Regions from separate parts of the Bacillus spongiae genome, predicted to be linked through region 1. Evidence: predicted binding sites of a transcription regulator. Region 1 holds the regulator's gene; each other region holds the start of a gene.

The links. Region 1 encodes LexA, which represses DNA repair genes until DNA is damaged. Its sites were predicted from a motif close to CGAACATATGTTCG; they were not measured.
Region 2: the regulator LexA is predicted to act here: its motif matches at 1,622-1,635, upstream of WAK64_RS22555 (WYL domain-containing protein).
Region 3: the regulator LexA is predicted to act here: its motif matches at 2,844-2,857, upstream of WAK64_RS14275 (Y-family DNA polymerase).

What each region holds. Positions count from the first base shown of each region.
Region 1 covers NZ_JBBAXC010000004.1:164,129-169,062, reverse strand. The annotation lists gene WAK64_RS06665 (M3 family metallopeptidase) at 5-1,771, shown strand; gene WAK64_RS06660 (L,D-transpeptidase family protein) at 1,879-2,373, opposite strand; gene lexA (transcriptional repressor LexA) at 2,755-3,375, opposite strand; gene yneA (cell division suppressor protein YneA) at 3,529-3,879, shown strand; gene WAK64_RS06645 (YneB family resolvase-like protein) at 3,876-4,526, shown strand; gene WAK64_RS06640 (DUF896 domain-containing protein) at 4,607-4,840, shown strand.
Region 2 covers NZ_JBBAXC010000003.1:311,063-315,996, reverse strand. The annotation lists gene WAK64_RS05795 (FAD-dependent oxidoreductase) at 1-1,146, opposite strand, end outside; tRNA gene WAK64_RS05790 (tRNA-Val) at 1,483-1,554, opposite strand; gene WAK64_RS22555 (WYL domain-containing protein) at 1,763-1,891, shown strand; gene WAK64_RS05785 (TRAP transporter permease) at 1,957-3,930, opposite strand; gene WAK64_RS05780 (DUF1850 domain-containing protein) at 3,923-4,432, opposite strand; gene WAK64_RS05775 (TAXI family TRAP transporter solute-binding subunit) at 4,513-4,934, opposite strand, start outside.
Region 3 covers NZ_JBBAXC010000011.1:136,731-141,664, forward strand. The annotation lists gene nagA (N-acetylglucosamine-6-phosphate deacetylase) at 1-1,129, shown strand, start outside; gene WAK64_RS14260 (FusB/FusC family EF-G-binding protein) at 1,176-1,817, opposite strand; gene WAK64_RS14265 (CD3324 family protein) at 1,958-2,224, opposite strand; gene WAK64_RS14270 (YqzH family protein) at 2,572-2,763, opposite strand; gene WAK64_RS14275 (Y-family DNA polymerase) at 2,911-4,173, shown strand; gene WAK64_RS14280 (YolD-like family protein) at 4,188-4,538, shown strand; gene ric (iron-sulfur cluster repair di-iron protein) at 4,567-4,934, opposite strand, start outside.

The DNA.
Region 1 (4,934 bases):
ATTGATGAGACAAATTTTTTATGAGCCGACGCGTTGGAATTTACAAAGATTATATCCAAATGAAATGGATGAAACGTTAGCCAATGAATTAAATGAAATTAAAATGTTAATTCATCATTTAAAAGAAGAGACTTTTTCAACGGTCAACGCTGAAAGTTTACTTGATGAAAAAATGCTGCAAATCTTCTCTAAGGTCCGCAGTAGGCTTGAAAAAGCGGAATATTATTGTTACTGTCTTAGTTCTGAATCAAAAGACCATTCTATTATTACTTCATTACATAACAATATAACTACCCTCAAAGACGATGTTCATTCTATATTACTAGATTGGAAAAAATATATAAGTAAACTTCCTGTTGAAATCCAAAGTGAATGGTATAGTCTCTCTTTTGTGCAGCCCTTTACATTTGATTTATCCACTAGTATTTATAATGACCTTGAAAATCAGATGATTAACGTAACAAAAAATGAATTGAATCAATGGGAAGCTATGTATACTCAGCTTAAAAGTAAATTAAAGGTTGAATTCATTTATGATGATAAAAAGGTAGTTTCTTTTAGTGAATTAAATCATTTAGCGATGAACGATGATGACCCAATCAAAAGAATGGAAGCGTTTGAGTTTCAAACATGTAAATTAGATCAGGAAAAAGATCTTTTTGCTACGATTTTTAATAATTTTACACGGTTACGTCTGCTCCAAAACGATACGCTACAACAAGACGATATCTTATCAAATTCACTTCAGTTAAATGGAATCTCTAGAAAATCACTCTTTACAATGTGGGAAACAATAGATAATAATTTTAAAAGATTTTCTCGTTATCTAGACTTTAAAAAGAATAATCTAGATAAGCTAACATGGCATCAATTGATGACTTCACAAAAAGATAAGCAAAGTAAAATGTCTTTTTCAAAGGCCGTAGAAGAAATATTTAATTCATTAAAAAATATTGACGATGAAATGGCTAATTTTGCCCTTCATGTAATATCAGATAATTGGGTAGATGCAGAGCCAAGAACAAATAAACCTTCTGGAGGTTTTTGTGCTCCATTTTTAAGTGAAGGAGAATCTAGAATATCTTTACGATACGAAGGAACGATAGAGAGTGCAAGGATACTAGCACACGAACTAGGGCATGCATGGCATTTCAAACAATTAAAAGATGGCCCTTCTATTTCTTTTTTAGAAGAACGTTTTCCAATGAGTATCGCAGAATGTTCCTCTATTTTTTTTGAATTAATTTTTGTTGATCATTTAAAGACAGTGACGAGTGATGTAGAACTTAAACAATCTTTACTTAACTATAAAATACAAAATAGCTTAAATTATTTATTGGCCATTCGAGGAGCATTTATATTTGAGCAACTAGTCTATGAAAAAAGTAAAGATGGCCCATTAAGTCCTACTCAGTTAGAGGAATTATCAATAGAATCTCAGAAAAAAGCCTATGGTGATAGCTTAGAACAGTATCAACCTTTTGTTTGGATAAAATATGGGCATTTTTATGCATCTACCGTTCCTTTTTATAATTATCCTTATACTTTTGGTTATCTATTAAGCTTAGGTTTGTTAGCAATTGCAAAACAGGAGGGTAGTGAATTTTCTACGAAATTTAAAGGATTCTTAAGTGAAACTGGAGTAAGGACCGTTGAAGAATTAGTATATGACTACTTTACGATTGATCTTTCTAGTCCGGAATATTGGCAGCAATCGATTGATCATATTATTAAGGATATGGAAGAATATATTCAGCTTTCAACTAGTTAAGGTTCATCAGATAGGCTCTTCTATCAGCGGTTGTCTATAATTAGACCGGTAGCTTATTTCAAATGAAAAATAATTATCCTGTTCCAAAGTAATGTTCTTTAGTATTCTTACCAACCTATTGTAACGGAGGTCCCGATAGGAATAAGTTCAGCTAATTCCTCTACGTCTCGATTATACATTCTTATACATCCTTTTGAGACATATTTCCCTATAGAAGCTGGGTTATTCGTGCCATGAATTCCATAATGCTGCTTTGATAAGCTCATCCACATCGTTCCAAAGGGGCCACCTGGGTTAGGTGCTTTATTAATAATGACATAATTCCCAATGGGAGTTTGACTCAACATTTTTCCGACTCCAACTGGGTATGTCTTCATGATAGAATTTTGTTTAAATAATGTAAGTGTGCGAGTAGTTAAATTGACGACAATTTTGTAAGGTAAAGTTATTGGATCTGGTAATCCAGGAATAGTTATTTGTTGGCCATCATATAGTTTGTCTGGGTCAATGCCGGGATTGGCTGAAAGAATAACATTCATGGGCTTTCGGTAATCTTGTGAAATGGAAAACAACGTTTCACCATGAACAACCGTATGCAGCATGATGACTCCTCCTTTATTGTAATTGTGAACAATCGCGACATCAGTCGTGAGAGATTCAAAGACTATATATACATATTCGATAACTCTAGAAACATGAAAATTTACTGGAACTAGCTTTTGGAAAGGTAAATACGTTGGAAAGAGAAATGTCCTTCGCTTTACGGTTAGAGAACGGTAAAACCAAAATGAGAAAGGAGCTAAGCGGAATATTTATTATTAAATTGCCCAATAAAATAGTTTAAAAAAAGCCTTGAGGATGGCAAGGTTATCAGTTTATGGATGAGGCAATTTTTTGAAACTCACATATTAAACTCGTTAGCAATAGCGGAAAAAGGCTGTCGACTCTGTCGACAGCCTGAAAATTGTATGATGGGAAAAGTTTTAGTGAACTTGACGATACACTCCGATAACTTTTCCAAGAATAATCACATTTTGAAGAATAATCGGTTCCACTGTTGGGTTTTCAGGTTGAAGTCTAATAAAATTATCCTCTTTAAAGAAGCGTTTACACGTTGCTTCATCCTCTTCTGTCATGGCTACGACAATATCGCCATTGTTGGCTGTGTGTTGTTGTCTTACGATGACAAAATCACCATCGAGGATTCCTGCGTCAATCATACTATCTCCCATAATCTCTAGCATGAATACTTGCTCGTCCGTGGGAGCTAGTCGTTCTGGTAATGGGAAGTATTCTTCTACATTTTCAATTGCCGAAATGGGAAGTCCCGCAGTTACTTTCCCCACTAACGGTACATTTACAACTTTTTGCCTTGGAATTTGATCTTCCTCTACATTTAGTATTTCGATCGCGCGAGGCTTTGTAGGGTCACGTCGAATAATCCCTTTGCTTTCTAATCTTTCTAAATGTCCATGAACAGTAGAGCTAGAAGCTAGTCCTACAGCTTCACCGATCTCTCGTACGGAAGGGGGATATCCTTTTTCTCTTACTTCCTGTTTAATAAAATCTAAAATATCTTGCTGTCTTTTAGATAATTTTGTCATCTTCAGCACCTCGAATCTCCTCATTCTATTAAAATTAGTATACCATGAATTTCTAGTAGATACAAACATAAGTTCGAGTTTCGGTTGACATCGAACGTTCGTTCTGATTATAATACAGTTATACGAACAAATATTCGGTGGAGGCGTTGTGAAATGCTTATAAAATTAATGAAGAAATATAATTACGTACTTTTTGTTTTAGTTTTGACATTTATATCAGGTTTCGCTATGTTAAATCAGTTAGAAGAAACAAATACAGATTCTTATTTACATATAACCATTACTAGAGGAGATTCCCTTTGGGCGATCTCAGACAACTTTAAAGAGTATCATAAGATGAGTACACCAGAATTTATCTCGTGGGTATTAGATCATAATCAATTAGATGATGATAACCTTTATGAGGGAGATTCAATTATTATTCCTGTGAATAGAGAAGAGCTATCTGATTTCCAACTAGATAAGCCACAGTATGCACTAAAAGGAGCGTCGTTTTCACAATGAACTGTATAATATACTGTCGAGTAAGTACCACAAAGGATACGCAAGAATCATCCTTGGAACGGCAGGAAGAAGAATTGGTAAAACTTGCAGAACAGTGGGGGTTTCATATTCATAGAGTGATAAAAGATCAAGCGAGCGGGTATGAGCTGGATCGAGAAGGAGTTTTTTTATTGCTTGATGAAATTAAGCAACACGAAATTTCAGCTGTGTTAATACAAGATGAAACTCGCATCGGACGAGGTAATGCAAAAATTGCATTAATACACTGCTTATTAAAAGAAAATATTAAGCTTTATAGTATTTCTCATAAAGGAGAACTCCAGCTTTCAGAGTCTGATTCGATGGTGATTCAAATTGTAAGTATGGTGGAAGAGCATCAGCGTAAGTTACATAATTTAAAAATTAAACGAGGGATGAAACGGGCAGTTGAAAAAGGGTTCAAGCCACAAAACAACTTAAAAAATAGAGGGAATCTTGATGGACGTGAAAGAAAGGAAATTCCTATTGAAGAAATCGTTCGCTTAAGAAAAAATGAATTAACCTTTTCCGAAATTGCTGCAACCCTTAGAGGCTTTGGTTTTAATGTTTCTAAGGCTACCGTTCATCGGAGGTATAAAGAGTACATGGAAAAAAAAGAGGAATCATGATACTTGTCAATTAGGTAAGTTTCTTGTAACATGTCCATACAACGATGTGACATATCGACATCTAGAAAGGAGCTGAAAGCATGTTAACTCCAGATAAATTGGCAAGATTAAATGAACTTTCCAAAAAAGCCAAGGAAGATTCCTTGTCAGAAGAAGAAGCGGTGGAAAGACAATCACTCAGGGAAGAGTATTTAGCTAATTTTAGAAACTCAATGAAAAAGACGATTGAAAATACACGAATTTACGATCCAAATGGCGACGATGTCACACCGAAAAAAGTAAAAGACATTTTGGATAGAAAGAAACTGCACTAAACCGGGTGGTTAACCTCGGTTTTTTCTGTTCTTTACCCAAAGGGAATATATGGTGGTTTACCCTTAAGATGTCATCCCTTTAGCTATCCAAAAT
Region 2 (4,934 bases), on a different contig from region 1:
AAAAATCAATTTGAGGGATAGGGCTTTGGCGCCTGGATAATATCCAGCATGAGAGCTTGGATGTATATGAATAACTTCATGAGGTATCTTTAAACGATTTAACTTTTTTTCATTATTTCCTGTAGCAGCAACCGTTAAGTCAAACACCTTGGCTATAGAAGTTCCAAGAGTCCCGTGATATTTTTCTTCTTTTCCAAGAATATTATTTGCTGCAATACGTCCTTGTCTATTAGCGGGACCTGCTAAAGGAACCATAAATTTTTGTCCATTAATATAATCCTCAACCTCTACTACATCCCCTACAGCATAAATATCCTCATTTGAGGTTTGAAGAAATTCGTTTACGATAATGCCTCCACGCTCTCCCAATTCCAACTTTGCTGTTTTAGCTAATTCATTTTCCGGTTGTACACCAATGGAAAGGATCGTAAAATCTGTTTCAACTTCAGTTCCATCAGCAAGAACGATTTTTTTTCCATTATCAATAAAAGATTTTACACTATTTTCTAGTATTACTTTCACTCCATGTTCTTTTAAATGAGTGTGTAAAACAGCCGCCATTTCGTAATCAATTGGTGCCATTACTTGCTTTCCCATTTCAATAATGGTTACTTCCAACCCTTTATTTACTAGGTTCTCGGCCATCTCAATTCCAATAAATCCACCGCCAATCACAACTGCTTTCTTCGGGTTTTTATGATCAACATAGCTCTTTATTTTATCTGTATCGGGTATATTTCTTAGTGTAAACAAAGTTTCATTCTCGTCCAATCCAGTAATGTCCGGTACTATCGGTCTTGCACCTGGAGATAACAAGAGCTTGTCATATGGTTCTTCATAAACCTCTCCTGAATGCAAATTTTTAATGGTTACGCTCTTATTCTCAGGGTTTATTTGCACCACTTCACTAAAAGTGCGAATATCTAAATTAAATCGGTTGGCCATCCCTTTTACGGTTTGGACGACTAATTTACTTCGTTCCTTAATTTTTTCACCAATATAATAGGGTAATCCACAGTTTGCAAATGAAATGTGTTCCCCTCGTTCAACGAGGACAATATCCAATTCTTCATTCAGTCTTCTTAACCTTGCTGCTGCAGTCGCACCTCCTGCAACTCCTCCTATAATAATTACTTTCTTCGTCATAACCATCCCTCCATCTACTTTCTTCTCAATATTGGTTGTTTTGAATTGAGCATTCTATTACTCACATTAAAAAAATAGCAGCGCCTTTTTCAGATTTTCATTATTTGACCATTTCCTAAAACCAATACCCGTATAGGTATAATAAAACAAAACTTAAAGCCTTGGAAGGACTTTTTTAACCATTCACATTTTGTTCATACCTTATTGAACATATAGTGAATTCGATGTAAGAAAGTAATCACTTAACAAAGTTAAGAATACAGCTAGTCATAGGTTTTATTTCCAATAAAAAAGCCAGAATTCCTTGTCAATCAAGGACCTTCTGGCTTTTAAGGATGATCTGAGAGGGATTCGAACCCCCGACCCCTTCCCTGTCAAGGAAGTATTCTCCCGCTGAACTATCAGATCATATATGTATATTAATTATTATATTTATTTTTACCCTATTGTCAATATTTTTTTTCATTTTGAATAAAGAACGAGTGTTCGCATATAATGATACTATAAGGACGGAGGTGCTATTCCTTTGAAGAATTTAAACTGGTCTTTAGACCATAATGTTCCAATTGAAGTCATATATCTTTCCAAAATCGGTCTTTGTACAAAACGAAAAATTGTGGTTCTTTCTATCCATTCTACTTATATAACAGCATATTGTTTGCTAAGAAAGCAAATAAGGACATTTTCTTTAGACAACATTTTAGCCACTCAAATAATAAACTCTTCTCTTAAAAATTCTTCTTAAATGCTACTATTTCATATAAATTTTCCAATAAAAAAAACCTCTAGACTGTGTCTAGAGGTTACCATTTATGCATTAGCTAGCTTTCGGTCACCCTTCTCTCTCGTCATGTATTGAATAACAAATATGATGACAAAAATAGCTAGACCAATAAAGTCTGTTGTGATTTGTGGGTAGATCAGTAATAATCCCCCAATCACTGAAATAATTCGTTCAATCCAATTCAGTTTTCGATACCAGAAACCAATCATTCCAGCACCTATCGCAATCATTCCTGTTACTGCTGTAAAGATAATCCATAGTAGCTCAGATGCTGTTGTGTCTATCATCAACAATTCTGGTGATAGAACAAACATATAAGGAATAATGAAGGCGGCAATCGCCAATTTAGCTGCATTGAACCCCGTTCGTATCGGTTCACCGCCGGAAACTCCCGATGCCGCAAAGGCAGCCAAAGCAACTGGTGGTGTAATATCTGCAATAATACCGAAATAAAATACAAATAAATGAGCAGCCAATTCTGGAGCACCTAATAATATAATGGCTGGTGCTGCAATGGTAGATGTGATAACATAGTTGGCTGTTGTTGGTGAACCCATTCCTAAAATGATGGAAGCTATCATCGTAAAGAATAACGTCAACAGTAATTTAGTGTCTGCTGTATTCGCTAAACTTGCTGCAAGATCGACTAAACCATTAGCTAGCTTTAGGCCAAGCCCTGTTTTCGTTACTACTCCGACAATAATTCCAGCACAGGCCGTTGCAGCTGCAACGGCTAAAGCCGTACGAGCCCCATCAACTAGTGCTTCAATTCCTTTTTTCAGTCCAATTCGCGTGTCTTTCCGAATCGCACTGACAACAATCGTTGATACAATAGACCAAAGTGCAGCTCTCATGACACTCATTCCGCTGACTAATAACACAACCACTGTTAAGATTGGAATCAGTAAATAAATCTTCTTAAATACTTCCTTTTTATTAGGCATCTCATCATCTGTTAAGCCTCTCAGTCCAATTCGCTTAGCTTCAAAGTGAGTCATAATCCAAATCCCAGTAAAATAAAGCAAAGCTGGGATTGCTGCTGCTTTAGCGATTTCCCAATAGGTCACTCCACCGATAAACTCTACCATTAAAAATGCGGCGGCTCCCATAATTGGTGGCATTAACTGGCCCCCTGTAGAGGCAGCAGCTTCTACCCCGCCAGCAAACTCTTTCTTGTAACCAAGCTTCTTCATCATTGGAATCGTAAAGGAACCGGATGTTACAACGTTTGCAACCGAGCTTCCACTAATCGTCCCTTGTAAAGCAGAAGAGAAGATGGCTACTTTAGCAGGACCTCCTGTTCGCTTTCCAGCAATGGCTACAGCCAGGTCATTAAAATATTGCCCTACTCCCGTTTTAACTAAAAATGAACCAAATAATAGAAATAAGAATATAAAGGTTGCTGATACATATAACGGAGTACCTAATATACCTTCCCCTGTAAAGAACATCGTTTTGACGATATCCTCTAAATCATAGCCGCGATGGGATAAAAATCCAGGCATCGACCTACCGTAATACATATAAAGTAAAAAGGTAACAGCGATTATTGTGATTGGTAGTCCCACAGCACGCCTTGTCGCTTCTAAAACGAGAAGGACGGCCAACAATCCAACCGCAAAATCCATAGTCGTCATAATCCCAACTCGATTGACAATCGTTTCTTGCATAATAGGCCAATAAGCACCTACAACGATTGATAGCGTTGCAAGAATCAGATCATACCAGGCAATCTTTCCTTTTTTTAAGTTCTTTTTCCTAGCAGGAAATAGCAGAAAAATAAGAGATAGTGCGAAGCCTAAATGAACACTTAATAAGATTTGTCTCGGAAATACTTGTGAGATTGATGCAAAAAGCTGAAATAGTGAGAAGGCAAGTAAGCCAAAGAAAATAACCCAGCCCATGACTCCCTTAAGATTTCTCGTATTCGATTCAGGATCATATTTCTCTAACAGCTCTTGTTGCTCTTCTGCCGATAATGTTTCATGGTTGTTACTCATGAATCTTCACTCCTTTCCACATTTGCCATACTGATAGCTTTTTAATTGAAATCTTTATCCCCGTCCCTCCATCAAAGAAAGAAGTAAACGGATAGGTGGCATCATTTATATGCAATAAATGATTTGCCTTCACTTGACCCACTCTCATATTTATAGAGGGAAACTCCCGACTCATGTTCGAGAGTTCATATTGACCATCTTCTGTTAATGTAAATGTTTCACCTTCACCTGCTGTTGCAGGCATCCCTATTGCCGTATCCTCGAACGTTAACTTCGTTTGAACGATGTTTAAGTTCTTACCCACCTTATACCATTCCTCTACTTGAGAAAGGTGAATAGAATGGGTGTACTCAATTTGAAAACGTTCTCCCACATGAATAGGCGAATAGGCAAATTGCTTTCCTTGGGAATCTTCCATAATAAACACTAAGCGGAACGGAAGAAACATTAAAATGAATAATAAAGTGAGGATAACGACGGAGAAAACTAGTTTATATCTCATTAGTATGTCCTTATTTTTCAATGAAAAGAGATAGACCGCACGAAAATTCGGTCTATCTCTTTCATTGAGCTTTGGTATTATTACTGAATGCCCATTTCATCAAAGTACTTTTTGGCACCAGGATGTAGTTCAATACCCATACCCTCTAGAGCGGTTTCTGCACTTATAATTTTACCTTTTGCGTGTGTAATTTTATCCGTATTTTCAAAAATTGCCTTTGTAATATCGTAGACAACGTCTTCCGGTAAATCCTCACGAGTTACAAGCATGGCACGAACAGCAACTGTTGTTACCGCATCGTCAACCTTACTATATGTTCCACCAGCAATTTCATCTTTTGCATAGTATGGATATTTTCCAACGATTTCTTCAATCTTATCGTCAGCAATTGACACAATCGAAATATCTTGTGTAGCCGCAAGTCCTTCTACTGAACCTGTTGGTGTTCCTGAAGTAATAAATGCTGCATCAATTGTTCCATCTTGAATTCCTGTAGTAGAAT
Region 3 (4,934 bases), on a different contig from region 1:
TGATAGCGGATTTATAAAAATAGATAAAGGAATGATAAGGGAAATTGGCAGTATGGATGAACTCACTTCAATGGACGGTTACTATAAACTACCTGTACCAAATGGTATGTGTATCGTACCAGGAATGATAGATCTTCATATCCATGGAGTAAATAGTGCAGATGCAATGGATAGTACTTTTGAAAGCTTGGATAGAATGACTATGGCTTTACCGAAGGAGGGGACTACTAGCTTTTTAGCGACTACCATGACAGAAAGAATACCAATAATTGAACAAGCATTGGGTAACATTGGTGATTATATAAACCAAGGTCAAAGGGTAGGAAGAGCAGAATTAATAGGGGTTCATTTAGAAGGGCCTTTCATTAATAAGGAAAAAGCAGGAGCGCAACCGATTGAGTATATATTAATGCCGGATGTGAATTTATTCAAAAGGTGGTTAGAGTACTCAAAAAATACAATAAAAGTAGTTACGTTAGCCCCTGAAGTCGATAAAGATTTTCAACTTGTTCACTATTTAAGTAAAAACGGCATCGTAGCTTCTGCCGGTCATTCGAATGTTTCTTTTGAGAGAGCATATGAGGCAATTGATGAAGGTATTAACCATATAACACATCTTTTTAATCAAATGTCGGGATTTCACCACCGTGATCCTGGGTTGGTTGGGGCAGCATTCACCCGAAAAGAAGTGATGGTGGAATTAATTGCGGATGGGATTCATGTTCGACCGGAAGTGGTTGATATTGCTTTTAGGCAAGTGACAGAAGAGCGGATGATCTTAATCACGGATTCAATGAGAGCGAAGGGGATGAAGAATGGTGATTATGATTTAGGGGGGCAACAGATTACCGTGAAAGATGGAAAAGCACTTTTAGACGAAAATACGTTAGCTGGAAGTGTGTTAAAAATGATTGACGCTTTTAAAAATATTCAACGTTTTGCTCAGTGTGACATTGTACAAGCCATTAAGATGACATCTGAAAACCCGGCTAAACAGTTAAATCTTTTTCACCGAAAAGGAAGTGTAGCTCCTGGAAAAGACGCTGATTTAGTTCTTCTTGACCAAGAGCTAAATGTTTATATGACCATTTGTCGTGGCAAGGTTGCTTTCAATAGAAGTGACGAGTGAAAGCGGCCATCCATATATGATCTTTCAAAACAGAAAGAAGGAGGGGTTAGTCATTATTCATTTCTTCAATAAAACGATGTAGTTTATCCAAATTGGTTACATTTTGATTGCATTCATGGCTATCTTGACAAATATAATTCCCTTTTTTAGTAAAAGTACCTTTTACGGATGTTTTTGTTTCTACTATAAACATGCCGATCTTGCTATGATGATTACAGATTGTACAAATTCCTTTTTTATGACTGTTTTTAAAGCTTCCTTTTATGCCGATTAACTTCCCCTGATGTTGCGCGACAATGTATTTTCTCTCAGTACCTGCATCATTCCATCCTAAGTAGGAGATTTCTTTAAAGTCGAGTTCCGTTAAATTAGGCATTTTCAATTTTTTTACTTTCGGGAATAATCTTTTCAATGTCTTTTCGTTTATGTGCTGAAAGGGAATGACGTATGCTTTTAACTTTGCTAGAAAAGCTTCTGCTTCCAATGATTCTGTTATTGTTAATAAGGGGCTCAACAATGCTTTTTGTTCATTTGTAATATTCTCAAATAAATTCATTCCTTTATCGTAGGCAATGGAATGTAGTGCGTCAAGGACGCTTTTATCGTTAACGGTACTATTTCCATGTACAAGAATTTTCGTTTGCGCCTTTATAAACTGGTATTCATCACTCGTCAAAAACGCATCCATTTTACTTCCTCCTATATCACTAAAATTGTTCTTCTTTTAGTGTAAAGGTTTTTTCACTGTTATTATATGTCGAGTTTAGCTTAGAAATAAATCTACCAAAATGAAGCACTGACCAAGTTGATCAGTGCTTACGAGTGTGCTTATTTGGAGTAAATAATTTTTTTAATCGTTTCAATTGAAAGGAAATACTCTTCGGAAAGTTCACTTATCGATGCGCCGTCTTCTTTATAGGCTTTTTTAATCGAGCGGTTTCGATCGTCAATTGCTTGTCTTCCTCCTGAGAGCGTTCCCCATTGTTGATAATTTTTTTTAAGCTTTGGAATATAAATCGCTTCACCTTGAACGTATTGTTGAAGTTCCTTAATAAGCTTTTCAGGTAAAACGGTTGCTGCATTAACATACTTCATTTCAGTCAGCTCCTTATTTATTTTTTCAAATAAGGGGCAAAACCTACTTGTTAGGCGATTATTACATTTTTATCTCATGCAAAGGCTCGCCCATTTTACCATAGGCTTTGCATGAGCTGTTACAATATTAGGCAAATATAATTTCGCTGCTGCATTTACCATGTTCATCACCACCTTTAAAAGGAATTATTCGACATTGTTAATTAAGGAAAAAAGATTTCTATCCTACATTAAATGTACTTACTGTAGCTTTTATTGTTGGGAAAAAGTTCTAAAAATTCTTTCTTATTCATTTTATTTCATTTTTAATAAATATTCCAATTTAAGTTTATCTTATTAAAGTTTATTTAATGAGCCAAATACTCATAAACCAAATCTTGAATCACTTCATCCAGGCCTTCCTCTTCTTCCTGTAGTCGGATCTCTATGCTTTGAAGGAGGCGTTTCCATTCCTCTTTCGTTAGAGGAAGAGAGGTCTCTTGGTACCCGTATTGATAAAAGCATTGAATCACTTTTTTCTTTAGAAACTCTTTGTCCATTCTCTTCACCTCTATTCTATTATACACGTATTCACAAAGTCCTATATTTTCCATGTTTACTAATTGGTTCTTATTGAAAACGAACGTATATTCGTATAAACTTTGAATATAATAAAACAGAACAAATGTTCTTTTGGAGGGAGAAAGATGGTCGTTGATTACAGTAGGCTACCACTACGTAAAATTTTGTGCATTGATATGAAGAGCTTTTATGCCAGCTGTTCGGCCGTTATGATGGGGTTAAATCCACTTGAATGCTATTTAGCCGTTGTGGGAGATAAAAGTCGTCAAGGTAGTATCGTTTTAGCTGCTTCTCCAAAATTGAAAAAGGAGTTTGGCATTAAAACAGGTTCACGTATGTTTGAAATTCCGAACGATTCTCGCATTGTTTTGGCGGAACCAAAGATGGAAACCTATATCCGAATTTCGACTGAAATTACTCGACTATTTCACCGATATGTCCCAAAAGAGGCCATTCATACGTACAGTGTCGATGAAAGCTTTCTTGCTATTGATGGAGCGTTCAATTTATGGGGAGATGCTCATACGATTGCCAACAAAATTAAATTTGAAATAGAAAAAGAATTCCAACTCCCGTGTGCAATTGGAATTGGACCTAATATGCTGATGGCTAAGCTCTGTCTAGACTTGGAGGCAAAAAAGAAGGGGATAGCCGAATGGGGCTATGAGGATGTACAGACAAAACTATGGACTATCTCTCCCTTAAGTGAAATGTGGGGAATTGGCAAGCGTGTAGAACGTACATTAAATCGGATGGGGATTTTTTCTGTTGGTCAACTAGCCCGCTTCGACCTTGAGAAGCTTGAAGCGAAGTTTGGTATTATGGGGAATCAACTTTACTATCACGCATGGGGAGTCGATCTATCCGAAATAGGTGCCCCTATTATGGAAGGGCAAATTAGCTTTGGAAAAAGCCAAATTCTTCTTCGAGATTATAAAGAGGTAGGGGAAATTAAGCATGTCATGCTAGAAATGTGTGAGGAGGTGGCACGGCGGGCACGGCAGCATAAAAAAGCAGGGCGCACAATTAGTTTGGGAATTGGATATAGTCAGGAAGAGTTTGGTGGCGGCTTTCATCGCTCTCGCTCCATTGAACATCCCACGAATATTACGATGGAGATTTATCGAGTATGCTTGAAGCTGTTTTATATGCATTATGAGAAAAAAACAGTGCGTAAAATTTCCATTACTCTTTCAAATATTATAGAGGATGAATCAATTCAACTCGATTTATTTCGTCCGAATTTATCAAAGAAGCGAGAGCTTGGTTATGTAATGGACCGATTACGAAACCGCTACGGATCAGGTGCCATTCTTCGAGCGGTTTCTTATACGGATGCAGGAACTTCAAGACATCGAGCCCGTTTAGTTGGTGGGCATAAAGCATAGAAAGGAAGATGGATATGATTCGCGATCGTGGAAAAATGAAGTGGACGTCAATGATGCTTCCAGAGCATGTGAAGCAGCTCCGTGATTGGTCGAAAGAGGATGCGTTTGAAAAGGAAAAAGAAATGGACGAACAGCAGCTAGAAGAGATGAATACCATCGCTGCTGAGGCTATGGAATATGGAAGCTGTATCACCATCACACATTATGCTCATCACCGCTATGAAAGCCTGGTTGGAACGATTCATTATTGGGATGTGAACGGAGAAAAGCTTCATTTTGAGGATCAGTCTGGCAACAAGCATTACATCTGGCTGAAGCACATTGTAGATCTTCGTATGACGAATGAATCAAATATAAAAGACTGACTCTATCGTTTAGAGCCAGTCAATATTATTAGGCAGCAACACGTGGAAAGAGAATGTTGTTTTCTAAATGAATATGCTGATATATATCTGTTTCAAGAGCTTCAAGACGTTGATAAACAAGGCGATAGGTTCCACAAGCACCTTCTGGCGGTGTGAAATCATTTGTGATGGTACGCATTTCTTTTAACAGATTTACTGTTGAAATATGTTCATTTTCAAGTTCTTGAATGACCTTCATTATTTTTTCACGATGTTCGAGCGTAGGCTGTTTTTCAAAAGCTAATAGAGCTGGGAAATCGTCCTGTTCTTCTTTTGCTATATGTTGTTCTAGCATAATTTTTAACTCTTGAAAAAGCTTATTAACCGTCATTAAATGAGGGTTCGTTTCTCCATGTA